2 linked regions of the Pseudorhizobium banfieldiae genome follow. The protein of the gene in region 1 interacts with the protein of each later gene in a pairwise test. Links are inferred from orthologs where the notes say so. Each region holds a gene or a part of one and is shown on either strand. Other genes may lie near its edges.

What was found.
Region 2: the proteins of NT26_RS05490 (region 1) and NT26_RS16605 interact in binary tests that used the Escherichia coli proteins (3 or more experiments, as listed by UniProt). The link is inferred for Pseudorhizobium banfieldiae from one-to-one orthologs.

The regions. Positions count from the first base shown.
Region 1 is NZ_FO082820.1:1,138,520-1,148,814, reverse strand. Bases 4,108-7,095 are described here. They hold NT26_RS05490 (ABC-F family ATP-binding cassette domain-containing protein), read left to right. Parts: upstream 4,108-4,652; coding sequence 4,653-6,539; downstream 6,540-7,095. Other genes in these bases: NT26_RS05480 (leucyl aminopeptidase), read right to left, coding at 6,996-7,095; NT26_RS05485 (DNA polymerase III subunit chi), read right to left, coding at 6,543-6,992; NT26_RS05495 (hypothetical protein), read right to left, coding at 4,137-4,442; NT26_RS05500 (methyl-accepting chemotaxis protein), read right to left, coding at 4,108-4,140. In the rest of the region: ndk (nucleoside-diphosphate kinase), read right to left, coding at 1-163; NT26_RS05515 (glutathione S-transferase family protein), read right to left, coding at 243-932; NT26_RS05510 (DinB family protein), read left to right, coding at 1,067-1,576; NT26_RS05505 (ZIP family metal transporter), read left to right, coding at 1,753-2,526; more of NT26_RS05500, read right to left, coding at 2,542-4,107; more of NT26_RS05480, read right to left, coding at 7,096-8,486; NT26_RS05475 (LptF/LptG family permease), read left to right, coding at 8,854-10,023; LPS export ABC transporter permease LptG, read left to right, coding at 10,020-10,295. UniProt on the Escherichia coli protein: Genetic data indicate it may be involved in ribosome assembly or function.
Region 2 is NZ_FO082820.1:3,407,185-3,418,062, reverse strand. The notes cover bases 1,733-5,303. They hold NT26_RS16605 (2-oxoglutarate dehydrogenase E1 component), read left to right. Parts: upstream 1,733-2,103; coding sequence 2,104-5,103; downstream 5,104-5,303. Other genes in these bases: odhB (2-oxoglutarate dehydrogenase complex dihydrolipoyllysine-residue succinyltransferase), read left to right, coding at 5,153-5,303; sucD (succinate--CoA ligase subunit alpha), read left to right, coding at 1,733-1,903. Also shown: sucC (ADP-forming succinate--CoA ligase subunit beta), read left to right, coding at 1-980; more of sucD, read left to right, coding at 998-1,732; more of odhB, read left to right, coding at 5,304-6,397; NT26_RS16595 (MAPEG family protein), read left to right, coding at 6,423-6,836; NT26_RS16590 (LysE family translocator), read left to right, coding at 6,848-7,489; lpdA (dihydrolipoyl dehydrogenase), read left to right, coding at 7,549-8,955; NT26_RS16580 (cytochrome b), read left to right, coding at 9,073-9,570; NT26_RS16575 (TraB/GumN family protein), read right to left, coding at 9,567-10,556; NT26_RS16570 (tyrosine recombinase XerC), read right to left, coding at 10,734-10,878. UniProt on the Escherichia coli protein: E1 component of the 2-oxoglutarate dehydrogenase (OGDH) complex which catalyzes the decarboxylation of 2-oxoglutarate, the first step in the conversion of 2-oxoglutarate to succinyl-CoA and CO(2).

The sequences.
Region 1 (10,295 bases):
TGTGAACGGCGTAAAAGCCCTCCGCTTCGCGCTTGCTCATCCAGACGCGCTTGGAGGCAACGACGCGCAGGCCGTTGTCTTCGAACACCTTGGTGATGGCGCCCGTCAGGTTGCGCTTGGTGGCGTCCGGCTTGATCATCGAAAACGTGCGTTCAATCGCCATCGTCAATTCCTTTGTTTCCCGAGAAAGTGGGCGGTGTTTACCCGCCCTCTGCTCTGGAAACAAGGGCCTCCCGGGAATTTCACGCGGCCGTCACACGCCGTCCGAGACCATCATGAAGGTCAAGGCAGCGCTCGAACCACTGCATGACGGAATCGTCCGCCGCCAAGGGAGGCGGGCCGGCTGTCACCCGCATCCACTGCAAGGCACCGAAGAGGATGTAATCGGCAAACAGCGGGCTGTCGCCGCCCAGGAACGGCTGGAAATGCAGCGTGCGGCGGACGGGCTCGAGCCTCGCAGCAAAGGTCTCCCGCTCCGCGTCGCCCTCTGCGGCGACGGCTTCGATTTCCTTGCCCAGACGATCGAGCCGGCTGGCCCGAAAGTACTCTTGGTCCGGCGTATCCAGCATGTCGTGGATGTGCATGATCGCCATCTTCGTTACAGGCATGTGGAGGACCATCTGCGAAAAGCTCTCGACAAAGCGCGACAGGACCCTGCCACCCTCCCCGCCAAACAGCGTCGGACGATCCGGATAGGTCTCATCCAGATAGACGGCGATCTCGAAACTGTCGCGCACCAGCCGATCCCCGTCGCGAAGGATGGGGACGGTCTTTGAGAACCCCTCCTCTATTTCGGGTATGGCAGTGAACGGATAGGGCCGCTCGACGAAATCCAGGCCCTTGTGAGCCAGGGCCATGGAGACCTTCCAGCAGTGCGGGGAGAAAGGGCGGTTCTCGTCACGGCCGCAGAGGGAATAAAGGACACGGGTCATGGAGTCTCCGATCGCTTGAAATCATACCGATTGTGACCGAGCGGCGCCCGCATATCCAATCAGCAAAATTCATAGATGCAATCATCCCGCCGACATTCCGATCGGGCTAAGATGCGGCGAACCAGGAGGATGCAATGCGCCGCCATTTCCAGATGTTTGCCGACTATAATCGCTGGGCCAATCGCCGCGTCTACGCCGCATGCGAAGACCTGAGCGACGAGGACTACCGCGCCGACGCGGGTGCGTTCTTCGGTTCGATCCATCGCACGCTCAACCACCTGCTGGTGGCGGACCGTATCTGGATGAGCCGGATGACCGTGCAAGGAGAGGCACCGAAGGCACTGGATGTCGTTCTTTTCGATGATTTTTCCGCTCTTCGAGACGCTCGAGCCGCCGAGGACCAGCGGATCATCGGCTTCGTCGATGGCCTGAACGACGAGCGGATTGCCGGAGACTTCACCTACACGACCATCTCCAATCCGACCACCATAACGCAGCCGCTCGGGCCTGTTCTCTCCCACGTGTTCAACCACCAGACCCATCACCGCGGCCAAGTCCATGCCATCCTGACATCGCTCGGCGGACCGTCGCTGGTGCTGGACCTCGTCTATTTCCTCCGCAGCGATGGCTCCCGGTGGATGTAGTGCGCACCGGGGTCTGCCGTGCCAGACCAACCCGGCGATGCCACGATGACGGAGACAGTCCGCGTTGACGTGGCTCTTGCCTCCCATATCTGACGCCTCTGTTCCGGCGGCTGACGCTCCACATCGGTTCGCTCCTTGCTGCCACAAGGCCATGGTCACGCGCGATGATTGAAGAGATGTCTCCACTGTTGCTCGGCGTCCTCGGGAGCCTGCTGGCCGGCCTATGCACCGCCGTCGGCGCGCTGCCTGTGCTTTTCGGGCGGCGACCGGGCGGCGCCTTCCGCGATCTGTCGCTTGGCTTCGCCGCGGGAGTGATGCTTTCGGCGTCCTTCTTCTCGCTGATCATTCCGGCACTCGAAGCGGCGGAGCAGCGCTTCGGTGCGGGAGCGATACCCGCGGCGATTGCCTGTATCGCCATCCTTGTCGGCATGGGCACGGTTTCGCTGATGAACGAGTTTCTGCCGCACGAGCACTTCGACAGCGGACGCGAGGGGCCGAGCAGCGCCTCGGTGCGCCGGATCTGGCTCTTCGTCATCGCCATCACGATCCACAACGTCCCGGAGGGGCTGGCCGTCGGCGTCGGCTTCGGGGCCAACGGCATCGAAGGCGGGCTGCCGCTCGCCGTCGGAATCGGCCTTCAGAATGCGCCGGAGGGACTTGCGGTCGCTGTTTCGCTCCTCGCGCAAGGCTATAGCAAGTGGCGTTCGTTCGTCATTGCCACGCTCACCGGCCTCGTCGAGCCGGTCGGTGGGCTCATCGGTGCAGCACTGGTCACCGTGTCACAACCGCTGCTGCCCTGGGCACTCGCATTCGCTGCGGGCGCCATGCTCTATGTGATCAGCCACGAAATCATCCCCGAAACCCACCGCAGCGGCCATCAGAAGCAGGCGACTTTTGGCCTTGCCGTCGGGCTGGTGCTCATGCTGTTCCTCGACGTCTGGCTCGGGTGAGCGAGCCACGCCGTCTCAAGCCGCACGTCGGCCCATCGAATGCCCAGAGCCATCCTTCGATAGCTTGAAGCGCACCATGAGGTTCTCGAGCGCCACCGCCTCGTTGAGGAGGGCCTGAACCGCCGCGGAGCTTTCTTCCACCATGGCCGCGTTCTGTTGCGTACCTCGATCGATCTCGGCAATCGTGCCGTCGATCTCGGAGATGCCCGTCGCCTGCTGGCGTGCACCGGAGACGATCCTCTGGATCTCGCCGCTGATCTGGCGCACTTCGTTGGCAATCACCGTCAGCGCCTCGCCGGCCTGGTTCACCAGCGTCACACCGTTGTTGACCTCCGCACCAGAGGCATTGATGAGCGCCTTGATCTCCTTGGCGGCATTGGCCGACCGCTGGGCAAGTTCACGGACCTCCTGGGCGACAACCGCGAAGCCCTTGCCGGCCTCACCAGCGCGGGCGGCCTCCACGCCGGCGTTCAGAGCAAGCAGGTTGGTCTGGAAAGCGATTTCATCGATGACGCCGATGATCTGGCCAATCTCGCGAGACGAATTCTCGATGCGGCTCATGGCTTCCACCGCATTGGTCACGATCGCTCCAGAGCGCTCCGCACCATCGCGCGCCTTGTCCACCATGCGATCGACATGCTCGGCCACACTGGCGGTCTCGTTGACGGTCTGAGTGAGAATGCTGAGCGCGCTCGCCGTTTCCTCCACGGAGGCTGCCTGGCGCTCGGTCCGTACCGAGAGATCGTGGGTGGCGCGGCCAATTTCGGCCGTACCACCACGAATGGTGTTTGCGACAAGGCCGGCCTGGGTGAGGACCGACTCGAGATTGTCGACGGAGGAGTTGTAGGAGTCCCGCAATGCATCCAGCGCCCCCTGGAACGGCTGGTCGATGCGATGAGCCAGATTGCCGGTCGACAGCTCGGACAGTGCCGTGCCGAGACGCTCGACAACCAGCTGGGTCGCCTCCGCCTCACGCGCCCGTTCCTCGGCGTTCATCGCCCGCTGCTCGGCAGCCTCGCGATCCGCCTCCCGGGCCCGCTCCGACATCTCGACCGCATTGCGTTCGGCCTTGGTGGCGGCTTCAACTGCTGCGTCGGAAGCCTCGAACGCATTGACCACAGCATGCGTGAGGGCAACGAGCACGCCGGTCTGCACGATCAGGACCACGGCGTGGAGAATGACGCGCGAGAAATCGGATTCGCCAGGGAAGACCGCCAGCGGCATGACGAAGAAGAGAGCGAGGTGGTGCACCGCCACCAGAGCCGAATAGGCGAGCAGCGCCTTCCAGTCGATCCACACGGCGCAGATCGCCAGGGAGGCGAAGAAGTACATGTGGATGTCGATCTGCAGCGGCGATCCGGAGAAGGAATAGACCAGCATGGCGACCGTGGCGGCATGCGCCATGGAGGTGACGATGCGGGTCGCGGAGCCGATGCGATCCTTCCACCAGCCCGCGGTCGCAAGCGCGACGATCACGAGGGTGGCGAGCACCGGAGCGAGCGAGAAGCCGTCGCTACTGAAGAATTCCCGAACCGCCACGAGCAGCAGGTTGATCCACAACAGACCGACAATGCCGCCCGCAGCCTTGTAGCGTAGCAATGCAAGTGAACTCATCCTTTGTTTCCTTCCAGGCAACCGAGTGCCAATTGATGGTTGAGGACCAGAGCCGCGCCTGCGCTTGCAAGCCGGGCTGCAAAGTCCGGGGCCTCGGAGTGGGCAACGGTCATCCACGGGAAGCGACCCTGGGCGACGAAGGCGCCACCAGCGTTCGCGATGACCGAGAGAGGGTAATCGGGTGCCGCATCGGGATCCGTCAGGACCAGGACAAACCGGCCGTTGGGCAGGGCCCAAACCGAGAAGATCAGCAGCAAGAAGACGCAGAAATTCAAGACTATGAAGCTTCGACCCGTCAGCATCAGGCACCTGTCCAAAGGGGGCACGGCTCGTCCGTGCGTGGAGCGTCCTCCGTCATTCCAAGATCATGCTAGCCGGTATTAATAAAAAAGCCATTAATCGCGGTCTTGCGTTTTGTCAGGTCGCCAGATGACGACGAGTCGGCAGCTCCTTATCCCGGCCAGTCTGATCCCGTCTTGCCAGGTTCACTGACTTCAGCCAAAACGCCGGCCATGATCACCATTACCGATGTCTCAGCCCGGATCGCGGGCCGCCTGCTTCTCGACCATGCGAGCGTCAGCCTTCCAGCCGGTGCGAAGGTGGGGCTCGTGGGCCGCAATGGTGCCGGAAAGTCGACCCTGTTCCGGATCATCACCGGCGACCTTGCCGCCGAAAGCGGCTCCGTCTCGATCCCCAGGAATGCCCGCATCGGGCAGGTGGCACAAGAAGCTCCAGGAACGGAGCAGCCGCTGATCGAGATCGTGCTGGCTGCCGACAAGGAGCGGGCGTCGCTGATGCGGGAGGCGGAGACCGCGACCGACCCGCACCGCATCGCCGAGATCCAGACGAGGCTGGTGGACATCGAAGCACATTCGGCGGAGGCACGGGCCGCGAGCATTCTGGCCGGCCTCGGCTTCGACCACGAGGCGCAGGCACGGCCGGCCTCCTCGTTTTCCGGAGGGTGGCGCATGCGCGTGGCACTGGCGGCCGTGCTGTTCTCGCAGCCGGACCTGCTGCTCCTCGACGAGCCGACCAACTACCTCGATCTCGAAGGCACGATGTGGCTCGAGGACTATGTCCGGCGCTATCCCTATACCGTCATCATCATTAGCCACGATCGCGACCTGCTCAACAACGCGGTCAACGCGATCGTCCATCTCGACCAGAAGAAGCTGACCTTCTATCGCGGCGGCTACGACCAGTTCGAACGGCAGAAGGCCGAGGCCGACGAGTTGCAGATGAAGGCGCGCGCCAAGAACGAGGCGGCACGAAAGCACTTGCAGAGCTTTATCGACCGCTTCAAGGCGAAGGCCTCGAAGGCGAAGCAGGCGCAAAGCCGCGTCAAAGCCCTCGAGCGGATGGGGACGGTTGCTGCCGTGATCGAGGACCACGTCCAGCCGATCACGTTTCCGGAACCGGAGAAGCAGCCGGCCTCGCCGATCATCTCTATCAGCGGCGGCGCAGTCGGCTACGAGGCGGACAAGCCGATCCTGAAGGGCATCAATCTGAGGATCGACAATGACGACCGCATCGCACTTCTTGGCGCGAACGGCAACGGCAAGTCCACCTTCGCGAAGCTGATCGCCGGACGACTGTCACTACAGGCGGGAGAAATGAAGCTCGCGCCTAACCTGAAGGTCGGTTTCTTCGCCCAGCACCAGCTCGACGACCTGATCCCCAGCGAGACGCCGGTCGACCACGTGCGCCGGCTGATGCCGCAGGCCGGGGAAGCGCAGGTGCGCGCCCGCGTTGCGCAGATGGGCCTCGCGACGGAAAAGATGGCGACGGCGGCAAAGGACCTTTCGGGCGGCGAGAAGGCACGCCTGCTGATGGGGCTTTCCGCCTTCCACGCGCCAAACCTGCTCATCCTCGACGAGCCCACCAACCACCTGGACATCGACAGCCGCCGGGCGCTCATCGAAGCGCTTAACGACTATGAGGGCGCGGTCATCCTGATCTCCCACGACCGTTACCTCATCGAGGCGACGGTGGATCGGCTGTGGCTGGTGAACGAAGGCACCGTGAAGCCGTTCGACGGCGACATGGAGGAATATCGCGACCTGATCGTCGCGGCCGGCCGGAAGAAGGACGAGAAGCCGCAAGTCGGCGCAGAGGAGCCGGCGAACAAGGCGGAGCAGCGAAAGGCGAGCGCCGAGAAGCGCGCCTCGCTTGCACCGCTGAAGAAAAAAATCAACGAAATCGAGTCCGTAACCGCGAAGCTTGAAAGGCTGATTCAACAGCTTGATGCGGAACTTGCAGATCCGATGCTCTACGAGAAGGCGCCGGCAAAGGCGGCCGAGAAGGCCAGGCAGCGCGGGGAAGCGGCCGCAAAACTCGCAAATGCGGAGGAGCAGTGGCTGGAGCTGTCGGCCGAATACGAGGAGGCGATGGCTGGCTAACGCTCAAGCCTTCTTCACCCAGCGACCTTCGGGAGACTGCTGCCAGTAGGTGAGCAAATGACCCTCCCCCTTCAGCCGCTTCCATTGGCTGCGGGCATTCTCCACCTGCTCTGAATCATAACCGTCGAACATGAAGACGAGGCGTTCATAGGCATCAAGCGGCGGCGGCTCTGCGGAGTCGACGACAAATCGCACGGTGGCGTCGTTGATGTTGCCGGGACCGGTCGTGATCAGAACCGGCTGCCGAGCGGCGTGCTCGCCGTCATCCGTGCCATGGGGCAGGAAGCTCTCTTCCCTGTAGGTCCACAGATGTTCATCGAGGCTGTCGCGGCGCTGCTCCTCACGCGTCTGCACCACCACCCGCCAGCCGCGCACGACACTCTTCTCGAGGAGCGCCGGCAGCGCATCCTCGAGCTTCGATTCCGTCAGGTGGTAGAACAGGACTTCGGTCATGGGTCAGGTTTCGTAATGGTCGCGCACGAGCCTGTCGAGAAGGCGCACGCCATAGCCGGAGGCCCATGACTGGCTGATCTCGCTGGACGGCGAGTTCATCGCCGTACCGGCCACGTCCAGATGCGCCCAGGGCGTGTCACCCACGTAACGCTTCAGGAACTGAGCCGCCGTGATCGCCCCCGCATGACGGCCGGCCGAATTCTTCATGTCTGCAAACTTGGAATCGATCATCTTGTCGTATTCCTTGCCGAGCGGCATGCGCCAGAGCTTCTCGCCCGTCGCCTCGCCGGCTGCGCTGAGCCGGGCGGCGAGTTCGTCGTCATTGGAGAAGAGCCCGGCATGCTGATTGCCCAGCGCCACAAGGATTGCGCCCGTCAGGGTCGCGAGATTGATCATGAACCGCGGCTTGAAGCGGTCGTTGCAATACCAGAGCGCATCGGCCAGCACGAGCCGACCTTCCGCATCGGTGTTGATGATCTCGATGGTCTGGCCCGACATCGACGTCACGATATCCCCAGGACGCTGTGCATTGCCGTCCGGCATGTTCTCGACCAGTCCGATAATGCCAATGGCATTCACCTTGGCCTTGCGCGCTGCCAGCGCATGCATGAGACCGGTGACTGCGGCTGCGCCGCCCATGTCGCCCTTCATCTCCTCCATTCCGGCGCCCGGCTTGATGGAGATGCCGCCCGAGTCGAACACGACCCCCTTCCCGACGAAGGCAATGGGCGCATCCTTGGCCTTCCCGCCCTTCCACTGCATGACGGCGATCCTCGGCGGGCGGGCGGAACCCTGTGCCACGCCGAGGATGGCATTCATCTTCAGCTCGTCCATGTCCTTCTCGGTCAGAATCTCGACCTCAACACCAAGGTCTTCCAGTTGCCTGGCCTTCTCGGCGAATTCGACCGGGCCCAGTACGTTCGGCGGCAGGTTGACGAGGTCCCGAGCGAGCAGGACCCCGCCAGCGACGGCGTTGGCGTCATCAAGCAGTTTCGCCGCCTCGGCGTGGCTGCCAGTCACGATGGTGACAGCGACCTTCTTCGGCAGTTTCTCGTCGTCGTCCTTCTTCTTCGTCTTGTAGGCGTCGAACGTGTAGCCGCGCAGCATCACACCCAGTGCAAAATCCGCAGCTTGGCGGGCCGAGACCTGCAGTCCGGGGGCATCAAGGAAGACCACCACTTTGCTCGACGACTTGAACTGCGCCGCAGCGGCACCGCCCGCGCGCAGCCAGTCATGCGCGGTAAGCGCCTCCGGTTTGCCGAGCCCCAGAAGCAGCAGGCGGTCCGCGGCAGATCCGCCCGGCGCGATCAACTCGAGCGTTCCCATCGACTTGGCCTTGAATCCAGATATCTCGACGGCCCGTGCCGATACCCCTTGCGGGTCCGCCTCCGCAAGACCGGCGGGAGCGCCCTGATCTGCGACCTGCAGCATCACGGCCAGCGTCTTCTCCAGAGGAGCCGACGTTGCGAAACGGATTTCATACTTTCCAGACATTCTCATCCCGATGCTCGTAATCCCATTTGCGCAGATCATCGTCGTTTCATCCGGCATAGCAACCCGAATGCGAAATTTTCCGCAGAATCAGCATCATTGATGCGCGGATCGGGAAGTCAGGTTCTACTGGCAAGCTTGCTGGATCATTTCTAACCGGTGAAGCAGCCGGGGAGGATGGCGACAAATTCCTGATGCCGATCGTGATCTATGCCAAGGCCACCACGCTTTTCCAAATGACACAGTCCGTCAAAAAATCACATTCACCAGCCAATTTCAGAGCCGAAGCCGTCGCAAAGATTGAAGCGATCGCTTAGATAGGCCGGCCGTTCGATGGCTCCAGAGGCCCGAATCGCTGCAACGGAACGTGATGAAGCTTCTCGAAATCTACATATTGCGTCGTATTTTGCAGATGTTCCTGGTCACGCTCCTACCGGTGCTGACCATCATCTGGACCATACAGGTGCTCGGACGAATCAACCTGGTCACCGACACTGGTCAGTCGATGGGCTCGTTCGTCGTGCTTGCGACGTATATCCTGCCGACCATCGTGCCCGTTGTCCTCCCCTTCGCGCTCGCGATCGGCATCACGCAGACGCTGACCGCGATGAACAATGACTCGGAACTGCCGGTTATCGACGCAGCGGGTTCTTCGCGCAGCATCATTTATCGGCCGGTTCTCCTGCTCGCGGCGTTTCTCAGCATCTTCAGTTTCGTCGTCGCCAATTTCGTCGAGCCCCCCTCTCGTGTCGCCGCGCGGCAGATGGTGGCAGCCGCCTATGCTGACCTCCTCTCATCCGTCATCGAGGAAAAAACCTTCCGAAGCATTGAGGATGGCCTTTACGTGCAGATTTCGGAACGCCATTCCGGCCGCATCCTGACGGGATTATTCGTGGTCGACCAGCGGGATCCGAACTTCGACCTTATCTACTATGCCCGTGAGGGATCCATCGACGAGAGCGGCACCTCGCTCACCATGCGGGATGGCGAGGTCCATCGAAAGACCCCGGAAGGGCGCGTCTCGATCATCAAGTTTGTCTCCTACGCCTTCGATCTCTCAGCCATGTCCGGAGCTGAGGCGCCCTCCTACACTGCTGCCGACCGGAGTCTGGGTTTCCTTCTCAACCCTGACACCGAAGATTCCCATGTGCAACGCTCCCCTGGCAGCTATCGCGCCGAGTTGCATGGCCGCCTGACGGAATGGCTTTTCCCTTTCATGCTCGCTCTTGTCTCCTTGGTGGTGGCCGGCGATTCGCGCTCTCACCGACAGGCTCGTCTCCATCCGATGGTTATTGCCCTACTGCTGGCGTTCGGGCTCCGCTGGATGGGATTTTCGTTCAAGAACCTCGTCAAGCAAGATGAGGCAAACACCTACCTGCTGTACCTGCTGCCGGTTGCCACTATCATGAGTTGCAGCTACCTGCTTGCCACCCACCGGACGATACGGATGCCTCGGGCGGTCTACGATTTCGCGAACCGTACGCTGCGCTGGCTACGGCAAAAGCTATCGCCGAGCGCCTCGATAGGAGGCAGCCAATGATCGCCAATACTCTCTCGCGATACTTCTTCCGAAGGTACGTTTCCACGGCAGGGTGGTTTTTCCTCGGCGTCTGCGGGATCATCTTTCTGGCCGATTTCAGTGAAACCAGTCGCCGGCTATCCGGCCTGGAGGGGTATTCGGTACCGGCCGCCTTGCTGTTCACGGCAATGCGCACACCGCTGATCTTCCAGCAGACCATACCGACGCTGACGCTGTTTGTTGGTATGACTTCGCTCATCGCCCTCAACCGCCGCTATGAACTCGTCGTCACC
Region 2 (10,878 bases), 2.3 Mb from region 1 along the record:
TCGCGAAGTCGGTCGACGAAGTCATCGCCAACGTCAAGGACATGCTCGGCAACACGCTGGTGACCGCCCAGACCGGCGAGGCCGGCAAGCAGGTCAACCGCCTCTACATCGAGGATGGTGCGGACATCGCTCGCGAGCTCTACTGTTCGCTGCTGGTCGATCGCTCCGTTGGCCGCGTAGCCTTCGTCGTGTCGACCGAGGGGGGGATGGATATCGAAGCCGTTGCCCACGACACGCCTGAAAAGATCCATACGATCGCCATCGATCCAGAAACCGGCGTGACGGCGGACGACGTCTCGAAGATCTCCAAGGCGCTCGAACTGACGGGTGCTGCGGCCGAGGACGCGAAGACCCTCTTCCCGATCCTCTACAAGGCCTTCTCCGAGAAGGACATGTCGCTGCTCGAGATCAACCCACTGATCGTCATGCAGAACGGCCATCTGCGCGTTCTCGACGCCAAGGTATCGTTCGATGGCAACGCGCTTTTCCGTCACGACGACGTGCGGGCGCTGCGTGACGAGACTGAGGAAGACGCCAAGGAAATTGAGGCCTCCAAGTGGGACCTCGCCTATGTGGCCCTCGACGGCAACATCGGCTGCATGGTCAACGGTGCCGGTCTCGCCATGGCGACGATGGACATCATCAAGCTCTACGGCAAGGAGCCGGCGAACTTCTGCGACGTCGGCGGCGGCGCCGGCAAGGAGAAGGTGGCGGCAGCCTTCAAGATTATCACCGCCGACCCGAAGGTCGAGGGCATCCTCGTCAACATCTTCGGCGGCATCATGCGCTGCGACGTGATTGCGGAAGGCGTGGTTGCTGCGGTGCAGGAAGTTGGCCTGAAGGTTCCGCTCGTCGTGCGCCTCGAGGGCACGAATGTCGAGCTCGGCAAGAAGATCCTGAACGAATCCGGCCTAGCGATCACTGCGGCTGACGACCTTGACGACGCGGCGAAGAAGATCGTCGCGGCGATCGAAGCCTAACCTGGAAGGACCGCAAAATGTCTATTCTCGTCAACAAAGACACCAAGGTCATCGTCCAGGGCCTGACCGGCAAGACCGGCACCTTCCACACCGAACAGGCGCTCGCCTACTACGGCACCAAGATGGTTGGTGGCGTGCACCCAAAGAAGGGTGGCGAATCCTGGTCGTCGGGCGTCGACGGCACCTCGCTGCCGATCTTCACGTCCGTCGCCGAAGCCAAGGAGCGGACCGGCGCCGACGCGACCGTGATCTACGTTCCGCCGGCGGGCGCCGCGGACGCGATCATCGAGGCGATCGAGGCTGAAGTCCCGTTCATCACCTGCATCACCGAGGGCATCCCTGTCATGGACATGGTGCGGGTGAAGGCCAAGCTCGACAAGTCGAAGTCGCGCCTGCTCGGCCCGAACTGCCCGGGTATCCTGACGCCGGAAGAATGCAAGATCGGCATCATGCCGGGCTCGATCTTCCGCAAGGGGTCGGTCGGGATCGTGTCGCGCTCCGGCACGCTGACCTACGAGGCCGTGTTCCAGACCTCCAACGAAGGCCTCGGCCAGACGACGGCCGTCGGCATCGGCGGTGATCCGGTCAAGGGCACCGAGTTCATCGACGTGCTGGAGATGTTCCTCGCCGACGACGCGACGACCTCGATCATCATGATCGGCGAGATCGGCGGCTCGGCCGAGGAAGACGCCGCTCAGTTCCTGATCGACGAAGCCAAGAAGGGCCGCAAGAAGCCGATGGCAGGCTTCATTGCCGGCCGTACGGCTCCGAAGGGTCGCACGATGGGTCATGCCGGCGCGGTCGTTTCCGGCGGCAAGGGCGATGCGGAATCGAAGATCGCGGCCATGGAAGCGGCCGGCATCAAGGTTTCGCCATCCCCGGCGCGCCTCGGCAAGACGCTGGTTGAAGTTCTCAAGGGCTGAGGCCACATAGCGATGCGGTGAGCGCATCGGATACGCTTCGGGCCGGCGGCGAGGAACATGCGTCGCCTGCCCGGGTTCAGCGTCGGTAGACGCGGTGTGCCGGCCTAGCGCCGGCGATTGCAGTTTGATGGCGGTGGCCGGCGCCCAGTCTCCGGCCTTCAATTATGTCAGGAGGCGGACGCGGCGTCCGCAGTAGAACCATGGCACGGCAAGAAGCCAACGAGCAGTTTCTCATCACCTCCTTCCTGGACGGCGCCAATGCCTCCTATATCGAGCAGCTCTATGCCCGGTACGAGGAGAACCCCAATTCGGTTGGGCCGGAATGGCAGTCTTTCTTCAAGGCGCTTGCCGACAGTCCGGAGGACGTGAAGAAGGCTGCAGCCGGTGCGTCCTGGCAGCGCCGGAACTGGCCGGTTACCCCGGGTGGTGACCTGGTGGCCGCGCTGGACGGCAACTGGCCGATGGTGGAGAAGGCGATCGAGGGCAAGGTCAAGGCGAAAGCCGAGGCTGCCGCTGCCGCATCCCGCACGGTCGTCAATGAGACCGAAGTGCTGCAGGCCACCCGCGATTCCGTACGCGCCATCATGATGATCCGCGCCTATCGCATGCGCGGCCACCTGCACGCCAAGCTCGATCCGCTCGGGTTGGCCATCCCGGTGGAAGATTACAACGAGCTTTCGCCGACTTCCTACGGTTTCACGGAAGCCGACTATGATCGCAGGATCTTCATCGACAACGTGCTCGGGCTGGAATACGCGACCATCCCGGAAATGCTCGACATCCTGAAGCGGACCTACTGCTCGACCATGGGCGTCGAGTTCATGCATATCTCCAATCCCGAGGAGAAGCAGTGGATCCAGGAGCGGATCGAAGGGCCCGACAAGGGCGTCGAGTTCACGCCGAACGGCAAGAAGGCGATCCTGCAGAAACTGGTCGAGGCCGAAGGCTACGAGCAGTTCCTCGACGTGCGCTTCAAGGGCACCAAGCGCTTTGGTCTCGATGGCGGTGAATCGCTCATCCCGGCGCTCGAGCAGATCATCAAGCGCGGCGGACAGGAAGGGCTGGAGGAGATCGTGCTGGGCATGGCCCACCGTGGCCGCCTGAACGTGCTGACCAATGTCATGGGCAAGCCGCATCGCGCGGTGTTCCACGAGTTCAAGGGCGGATCGTTCAAGCCGGACGACGTCGAAGGCTCGGGCGACGTCAAGTATCACCTCGGCGCTTCCTCCGACCGTGAGTTCGACGGCAACAAGGTGCACCTGTCGCTGACCGCAAACCCCTCGCACCTGGAGATCGTCAACCCGGTCGTCATGGGGAAGGCGCGTGCCAAGCAGGACATGCTGGCCAAGACCTTCGACAAGGACGGCATCATCCCGCTCAACGAACGGGCCAAGGTTCTGCCGCTGCTGCTGCACGGCGATGCGGCCTTCGCTGGCCAGGGCGTCGTGGCCGAAATCCTCGGCTTGTCCGGTCTGCGCGGTCACCGCGTCGCGGGGATGATCCACTTCATCATCAACAACCAGATCGGCTTTACGACGAACCCCGCGTTCTCGCGCTCATCGCCTTATCCGTCCGACGTGGCCAAGATGATCGAAGCGCCGATCTTCCACGTCAACGGCGACGATCCGGAGTCCGTCGTCTATGCCGCCAAGGTGGCTACTGAATACCGGATGAAGTTCCACAAGCCGGTTGTCGTGGACATGTTCTGCTACCGCCGCTTCGGCCACAACGAAGGCGACGAGCCGGCGTTCACGCAGCCGAAGATGTACAAGGTCATTCGCGCGCACAAGACCGTAGCCCAGCTCTACGCCGAACGACTGATCGCCGAAGGGCTGATCACCGATGGCGAATTCGAGAAGATGAAGGCCGACTGGCGCGCGCACCTGGAACAGGAATTCGAGGCCGGCCAGACCTACAAGCCGAACAAGGCGGACTGGCTCGATGGCGTCTGGTCCGGGCTGCGCTCTGCCGACAATGCCGACGAGCAGCGCCGCGGTAAGACCTCCGTGCCGATGAAGCAGTTGAAGGAGATCGGCCGCAAGCTGTCGACGATCCCTGACGGCTTCAACGCGCACCGCACGATCAAGCGCTTCATGGAAAACCGCGCCCAGATGGTGGAGACGGGCGAGGGGATCGACTGGGCGATGGCGGAAGCGCTGGCCTTCGGCTCGCTGGCTGTCGAGGGGACCAAGATCCGCCTGTCGGGCCAGGACTGCGAGCGCGGCACCTTCTCGCAGCGTCACTCCGTGCTCTACGACCAGGAGACGGAAGAGCGCTACATTCCGCTGTCCAACCTCGCGCCGACCCAGGCGCGCTACGAGGTCATCAACTCGATGCTCTCCGAAGAAGCGGTCCTCGGATTCGAGTACGGTTACTCGCTGGCGCGCCCCAACGCACTGACGCTCTGGGAAGCGCAGTTCGGTGACTTTGCTAACGGCGCGCAGGTTGTCTTCGACCAGTTCATCTCGTCGGGTGAGCGCAAGTGGCTGCGCATGTCTGGTCTCGTCTGCCTGCTTCCGCACGGTTATGAAGGTCAGGGCCCCGAGCATTCGTCTGCCCGCCTGGAGCGCTGGCTGCAGATGTGCGCCGAGGACAACATGCAGGTCGCCAACTGCACGACGCCGGCGAACTACTTCCACATCCTGCGCCGGCAGGTGAAGCGCGACTTCCGCAAGCCGCTGATCCTGATGACGCCGAAGTCGCTGCTGCGTCACAAGCGGGCTACGTCAACCCTCGCGGAGATGGCTGGTGAGTCTGCCTTCCATCGCCTGCTGTGGGACGATGCGGAAGTCATCAAGGACGGTCCGATCAAGCTGCAGAAGGATGCCAAGATCCGTCGCGTCGTCATGTGCACCGGCAAGGTCTACTACGATCTGCTGGAAGAGCGCGAGAAGCGTGGCATTGACGACGTCTACCTGCTTCGCATCGAGCAGCTTTACCCGTTCCCGGCGAAGGCGCTGATCAACGAGCTGTCCCGCTTCCGCAATGCGGAGATGGTCTGGTGCCAGGAAGAACCCAAGAACATGGGTGCGTGGGCCTTCATCGACCCCTATCTGGAGTGGGTGCTGGCGCATATCGATGCCAAGTACCAGAGGGTTCGTTACACCGGCCGCCCTGCAGCGGCATCGCCGGCGACGGGTCTGATGTCGAAGCACCTCGCCCAGCTCGAAGCATTCCTCGAAGACGCGCTTGGCGGCTGATCTGGCCGCCAGCGACAAGATCGACATTCTAGAGAAACGGAAACACTCCATGGCCACCGAAATCCGCGTCCCTACCCTCGGCGAGTCCGTCAGTGAGGCAACAGTCGGCACCTGGTTCAAGAAAGTCGGCGATACCGTGAAGGCGGACGAGCCGCTGGTCGAGCTCGAGACGGACAAGGTTACCGTCGAGGTTCCGGCACCGGCTTCGGGCGTGCTCACGGAAATTGTCGCACAGAACGGCGAGACCGTCGGGCTCGACGCACTTCTCGGCCAGATCGCCGAAGGTGCCGCCGGTGCGGCACCGGCTGCTCCCGCCAAGGCCGAAGCTCCTGCCAAGGCCGCCGAAGCGGCTCCTGCCAAGACCGCCGAGCCGGCACCGGCCGCCAAGGGCACCTCCGACATGCCGGCAGCACCCGCCGCCGCCAAGATGCTGTCCGAAAACAAACTGTCTGCCGATCAGGTGGAAGGATCCGGCAAGCGCGGCCAGGTTCTGAAGGGCGACGTGATCGCCGCCGTCGCCAAGGGCGTCTCGGCCCCCGCCGCATCCGCTGAGGCTCCGAAGGCCGCGCGCGCGCCGTCGACGACCGAAGATGCGGGACGCGAGGAACGGGTGAAGATGACGCGCCTGCGCCAGACGATCGCACGCCGCCTCAAGGACGCACAGAACACTGCTGCCATGCTGACCACCTATAACGAGGTGGACATGAAGGCGGTGATGGACCTGCGCAACCGCTACAAGGACATCTTCGAGAAGAAGCACGGCGTGAAGCTCGGCTTCATGGGCTTCTTCACCAAGGCCGTTACGCACGCGCTGAAGGAACTGCCGGCCGTCAACGCCGAGATCGACGGCACCGACATCATCTACAAGAACTACTGCCACATCGGCGTTGCCGTCGGTACCGACAAGGGCCTGGTCGTCCCGGTCGTGCGTGATGCGGACCAGATGTCGATCGCAGAGATCGAGAAGGAAATCGGCCGCCTCGGCAAGGCCGCCCGTGATGGCCAGCTTGGCATGGCCGACATGCAGGGTGGCACGTTCACCATCTCGAATGGCGGCGTCTACGGCTCACTCATGTCCTCGCCGATCCTCAACGCGCCGCAGTCCGGCATTCTCGGCATGCACAAGATCCAGGAGCGTCCGGTTGCCATTGGCGGCCAGGTCGTCATCCGTCCGATGATGTATCTCGCGCTCTCCTACGACCACCGGATCGTTGACGGCAAGGAAGCGGTGACATTCCTCGTGCGCGTCAAGGAAAGCCTGGAAGATCCGGAGCGCCTGGTTCTCGACCTGTAAGGTCTGAAGAAGAGGGAAGAGCAGCATGGACCCCGCCTCGGCAAACGCCACCCATATGGTGATCGTGCTGTGCCTGAGCGTGGCCCTGCTGTTCTTTCATATCCTGCTGCAGGGCATGCTGGCGACGCGGGAGCTTGGATCGGCCTGGAATGCCGGACCGCGCGACGAGGAGCGGCAGCCAAAGGGCGTCCTTGCCGGACGAGCCGCCCGCGCGTCGAAGAACTTCCAGGAAACCTATCCGGCATTCATCGGGCTTCTCCTTGCACTTGGGCTCATTGGTGATCCGTCAGGTGTCGGCATCGCCGGCGCCTGGACCTGGCTCATCGCCCGCATCGTCTATATCCCGCTCTACCTGGCAGGCGTGCCTTACATCCGTTCGCTCGCATGGCTGATGAGCGTTGTTGGTCTCGTCGTCATGATGGCCACGCTTTTGTTCTGAGAGATCGCGTCATGCACGCCTACTTCATCGAACTGATCTCGCTGATGGCCATTTTCTCCTTCGCCATTGTTTCGCCCGGCGCTGACCTCGCCATGGTGATGCGGCAGGCGGTGGTTCACGGCCGGCGGCAGGCGATCATCACGAGCTTCGGCATAGGAGCGTCGCTGATGCTCCACGTTACCTACACCATTCTCGGGCTCGGGCTGATCGTGTCCCAGTCGGTCTACCTGTTCAACATGGTGAAATGGCTGGGCGTTGCCTATCTGATCTACATCGGGGTGAAGGCACTGAGGGCGGGCAGGACCGAGATCACCATCTCGGCGGAGACCGAATCCGGCGCTGTCAGAAGCCAGACGGCTTCGAAGGCATTCATGCTCGGCTTCGCCGCCAACGCACTCAATCCGAAGGCGGTCTTCTTCTTCCTGTCGATCTTCTCATCCGTCGTCAGCGCCCATACGCCGATGGCGATCAAGTTCGGCTACGGCACGGTGATGGCAACCTGCCTCATTCTGTGGTTCGTGGGCGTGAGCGCGTTCATGACCACGCCGCGCATGCGCGCAGCGTTCTCGCGCGCCAGCAAGTGGATCGACCGGACCAGTGGCGTGGTATTCATCGCGCTCGGTATCAAGCTTGCGACTGAAAAGGCGGCCTAAGGGCCATTCTCGAAATATTGGCGGGTAACGCCGCCAGAAACAGGACCAGGATTTAGAACATGGCTTATGATGTCGTCGTTATCGGAAGCGGACCCGGTGGTTATGTCTGCGCCATCAAGGCGGCCCAGCTCGGGCTGAAGGTTGCCGTGGTCGAGAAGCGTGCCACCTATGGCGGCACCTGCCTCAATGTCGGCTGCATTCCCTCCAAGGCCCTCCTGCATGCCTCCGAGATGTTCCATCATGCCGCCCACGGCATGGATTCGCTCGGCGTCGAGATCCCGGCTCCCAAGCTCAACCTTGAAAAGATGATGGCGCACAAGGATGCGACGGTGAAGTCGAACGTCGACGGGGTCGCTTTCCTGTTCAAGAAGAACAAGATCGACGGCTTGATCGGAACCGGCAAGATCGTTGCGGCCGGCAAGGTCTCCGTGACTGCCGAGGACGGCAGCACCCAGGAACTGGAGACGAAGAACATCGTCATCGCCACCGGTTCCGACGTTGCCGGCATCCCCGGCGTGAATGTCGAGGTCGATGAGAAGGTGATCGTCTCCTCCACCGGCGCAATCGCGCTCGACAAGGTGCCGCAGAACCTCGTGGTCGTCGGCGGTGGCGTGATCGGGCTGGAGCTCGGCTCGGTCTGGATGCGCCTCGGCGCCAAGGTGACGGTCGTCGAATACCTGGACACCATCCTCGGCGGGATGGACGGCGAGGTCTCCAAGCAGTTCCAGCGCATGCTGGCCAAGCAGGGAATGACCTTCAACCTGGGAGAAAAGGTGACCGGGGTCGAAAAGTCCGGCGCCGGTGCCAAGGTCACGTTCGAGCCTGTGAAGGGCGGCGAAGCGCAGACGATCGAGGCGGATGTCGTGCTGATCTCCACCGGCCGCAAGCCCTATACGGCAGGCCTTGGCCTCGAAGAGGCGGGCGTGGCGCTCGACAATCGCGGCCGGGTCGAGATTGACGGGCACTACAAGACGAATGTCGACGGCATCTATGCGATCGGCGACGTCGTGAAGGGGCCGATGCTCGCCCACAAGGCGGAAGACGAAGGCGTGGCGCTGGCGGAAATTCTCGCCGGCCAGCACGGCCATGTAAACTACGATGTCATTCCTGGCGTCGTCTATACGCAGCCGGAAGTCGCTTCGGTCGGCAAGACCGAGGAAGAGCTGAAGGCGGCAGGAGTGGCTTACAAGGTCGGAAAGTTCCCCTTCACCGCGAACGGCCGTGCCCGCGCGATGCAGGTGACGGACGGCTTCGTGAAGATCCTCGCCGACAAGGAGACGGATCGCGTGCTCGGTGGCCACATCGTCGGCTTCGGTGCGGGCGAAATGATCCACGAGATCGCCGTGCTGATGGAGTTCGGTGGATCGTCGGAAGATCTTGGCCGCACCTGCCATGCGCATCCGACCATGTCGGAAGCGGTGAAGGAGGCAGCCCTCGCCACCTTCTTCAAGCCGCTCCACATGTAGAAACGCAAGACGGGCATTAAATCTTCTTCATCTTGAAGGCCGCAGCTTGCCACGCAGGCTGCGGCCTTTAACATCCGGAAGCAATTGCCGCGCAACGTGTTGACGAAAGGCAAGACAATGGCTTCCGACACCGTTTCCTATTCTGTTTCCCAACGCATCCTGCACTGGCTGGTCGTCGCTCTGGTCTTCTTCAACCTTCTGCTTCCGGAAGGCATGGAAGAGTGGAACCGCGCAGTTCGACAGGCGGGTGCGGCGACCGCCGAGCAGGTGGCAAGCGCCAACCTTCACGCCTATGCCGGCATCCTGATCGCGATACTCACCGTCTGGCGGATCGTGCTGCGGCTGACGATGAAGAGCCCGGCACTGCCTGTGGAGGAGCCGCCGATCTTCCGGATCGCCGCCAAGGCTGCGCACGGACTGCTCTACGTGTTGCTGCTGGCCCTGCCGCTGACCGGCGCTGGTGCCTACTATCTCGGCAACGAGCAGGCGGGCGACTTTCACGGGGGACCGCTGAAGGCGCTCCTGTGGCTTCTGATCGTCGCTCATGTTCTGGGCGTGCTGGCGCACCAGTTCTACTGGAAGACGAACGTCATGAAGCGAAGGACGGTCGGTTAGTGCTTCCGGGAACGGCTGACGGTGAAGCCCTGCTTGCGTAGCAATTCGACCAACCCATCCTCGCCCGGCAGGTGCAGGGCCCCAATAGCCACGAAGGCGCCGCCCTCGGCGAGAATGGGTGCGGCGCGCTCCGCCATCCGATGGTTGCGGTCGGAAATCACCGCGCTTTCGAAAGCGGCGTAGGCGCTCTCGTCCCCTTCGGTCAATGTCGGGGTCAGCGCCTTCAGCGCCGGAATAGTCACGCCCGTTTCCTCAGCGAGATAGAGTTCCGTCGTCGTCTCCACGACATCGTCCATCCGGCCGCCGAGCCTGACCGTCTCGACAAGAGCCTGGAGATGGAAGTCGATCGGCATTCCAGCCATCGCCGCCAGCTGCTCCTGAAGCGTTTCCAGCCCCTTCACGGGCTTGCCGGATGCCATGGCGTCGAGCGCGATCTTCTTGTCGAGAAATATGGCGCCGCCTGCCTTGCGCGCCGATTCGCAGGCTGAAGTCGCCACAAAGCCTGCCAGCATCCAGGGTTTCATGCGCGACACTGCGGAAAGGACGAGACCCCTTTCCTCCAGCCCTTCCTTCAGGACCACCAGATCTTCCGGGGGCAGAAGATTCTCGATCGACCGGCCATCCGTGAACATGGTCAGTTCAGGTCTGGCCAGGATGGCGGCAGCCGCCCTCCGCTCGTCGAGGATCTCGTCGGATTCGATGACGATCACCCGTGCGGCTGCGTGCGCCTCTGCGGCGCCCGGCGGCATCTTCAGGACACGCGGATCAGTCACGTGCATGGTGCCCAGCAGGTAGGACGGGGCAATGCCCTCGCGCTCGACCTTCCAGAAGAGACCTTGGCCGTTCACCACGTCTCGGCCCTCCGCCATCACAGCGGCGTAGGCCTGTGGATCGTCACGCTGCAAGCCTTTCAGCAGGTTCTTGCCGTGACATGCAGTCTCTGCTCTTGCCGGCGCGTACATGAGAAGGATCATCAGCAGGGACATCAGCGCCAACAGGTGGCCGGCGGCGAGCAGCCAAAGGGCAGTTGCGGACAGCTGGTGCAGCAAGCGCCGTGGCAGCGGGAAGAGGGCGTGGGTCGTCATGTCATCCTTCCAGGGAGGCCACAAGGACCTTAACCTCACGACCTGCACGAGCCATTAAGGCGGATGGTTAAGGCAATCCTATGCCCGCGGATGCGCCCGATCGTAGACCTCCAGCAGGCGTAGCGTGTCGACGCCAGTATAGACCTGCGTCGTCGAGAGGCTTGCATGTCCCAGAAGCTCCTGGATTGTCCTCAGATCACCGCCGCCTGCCAGGAGGTGCGTC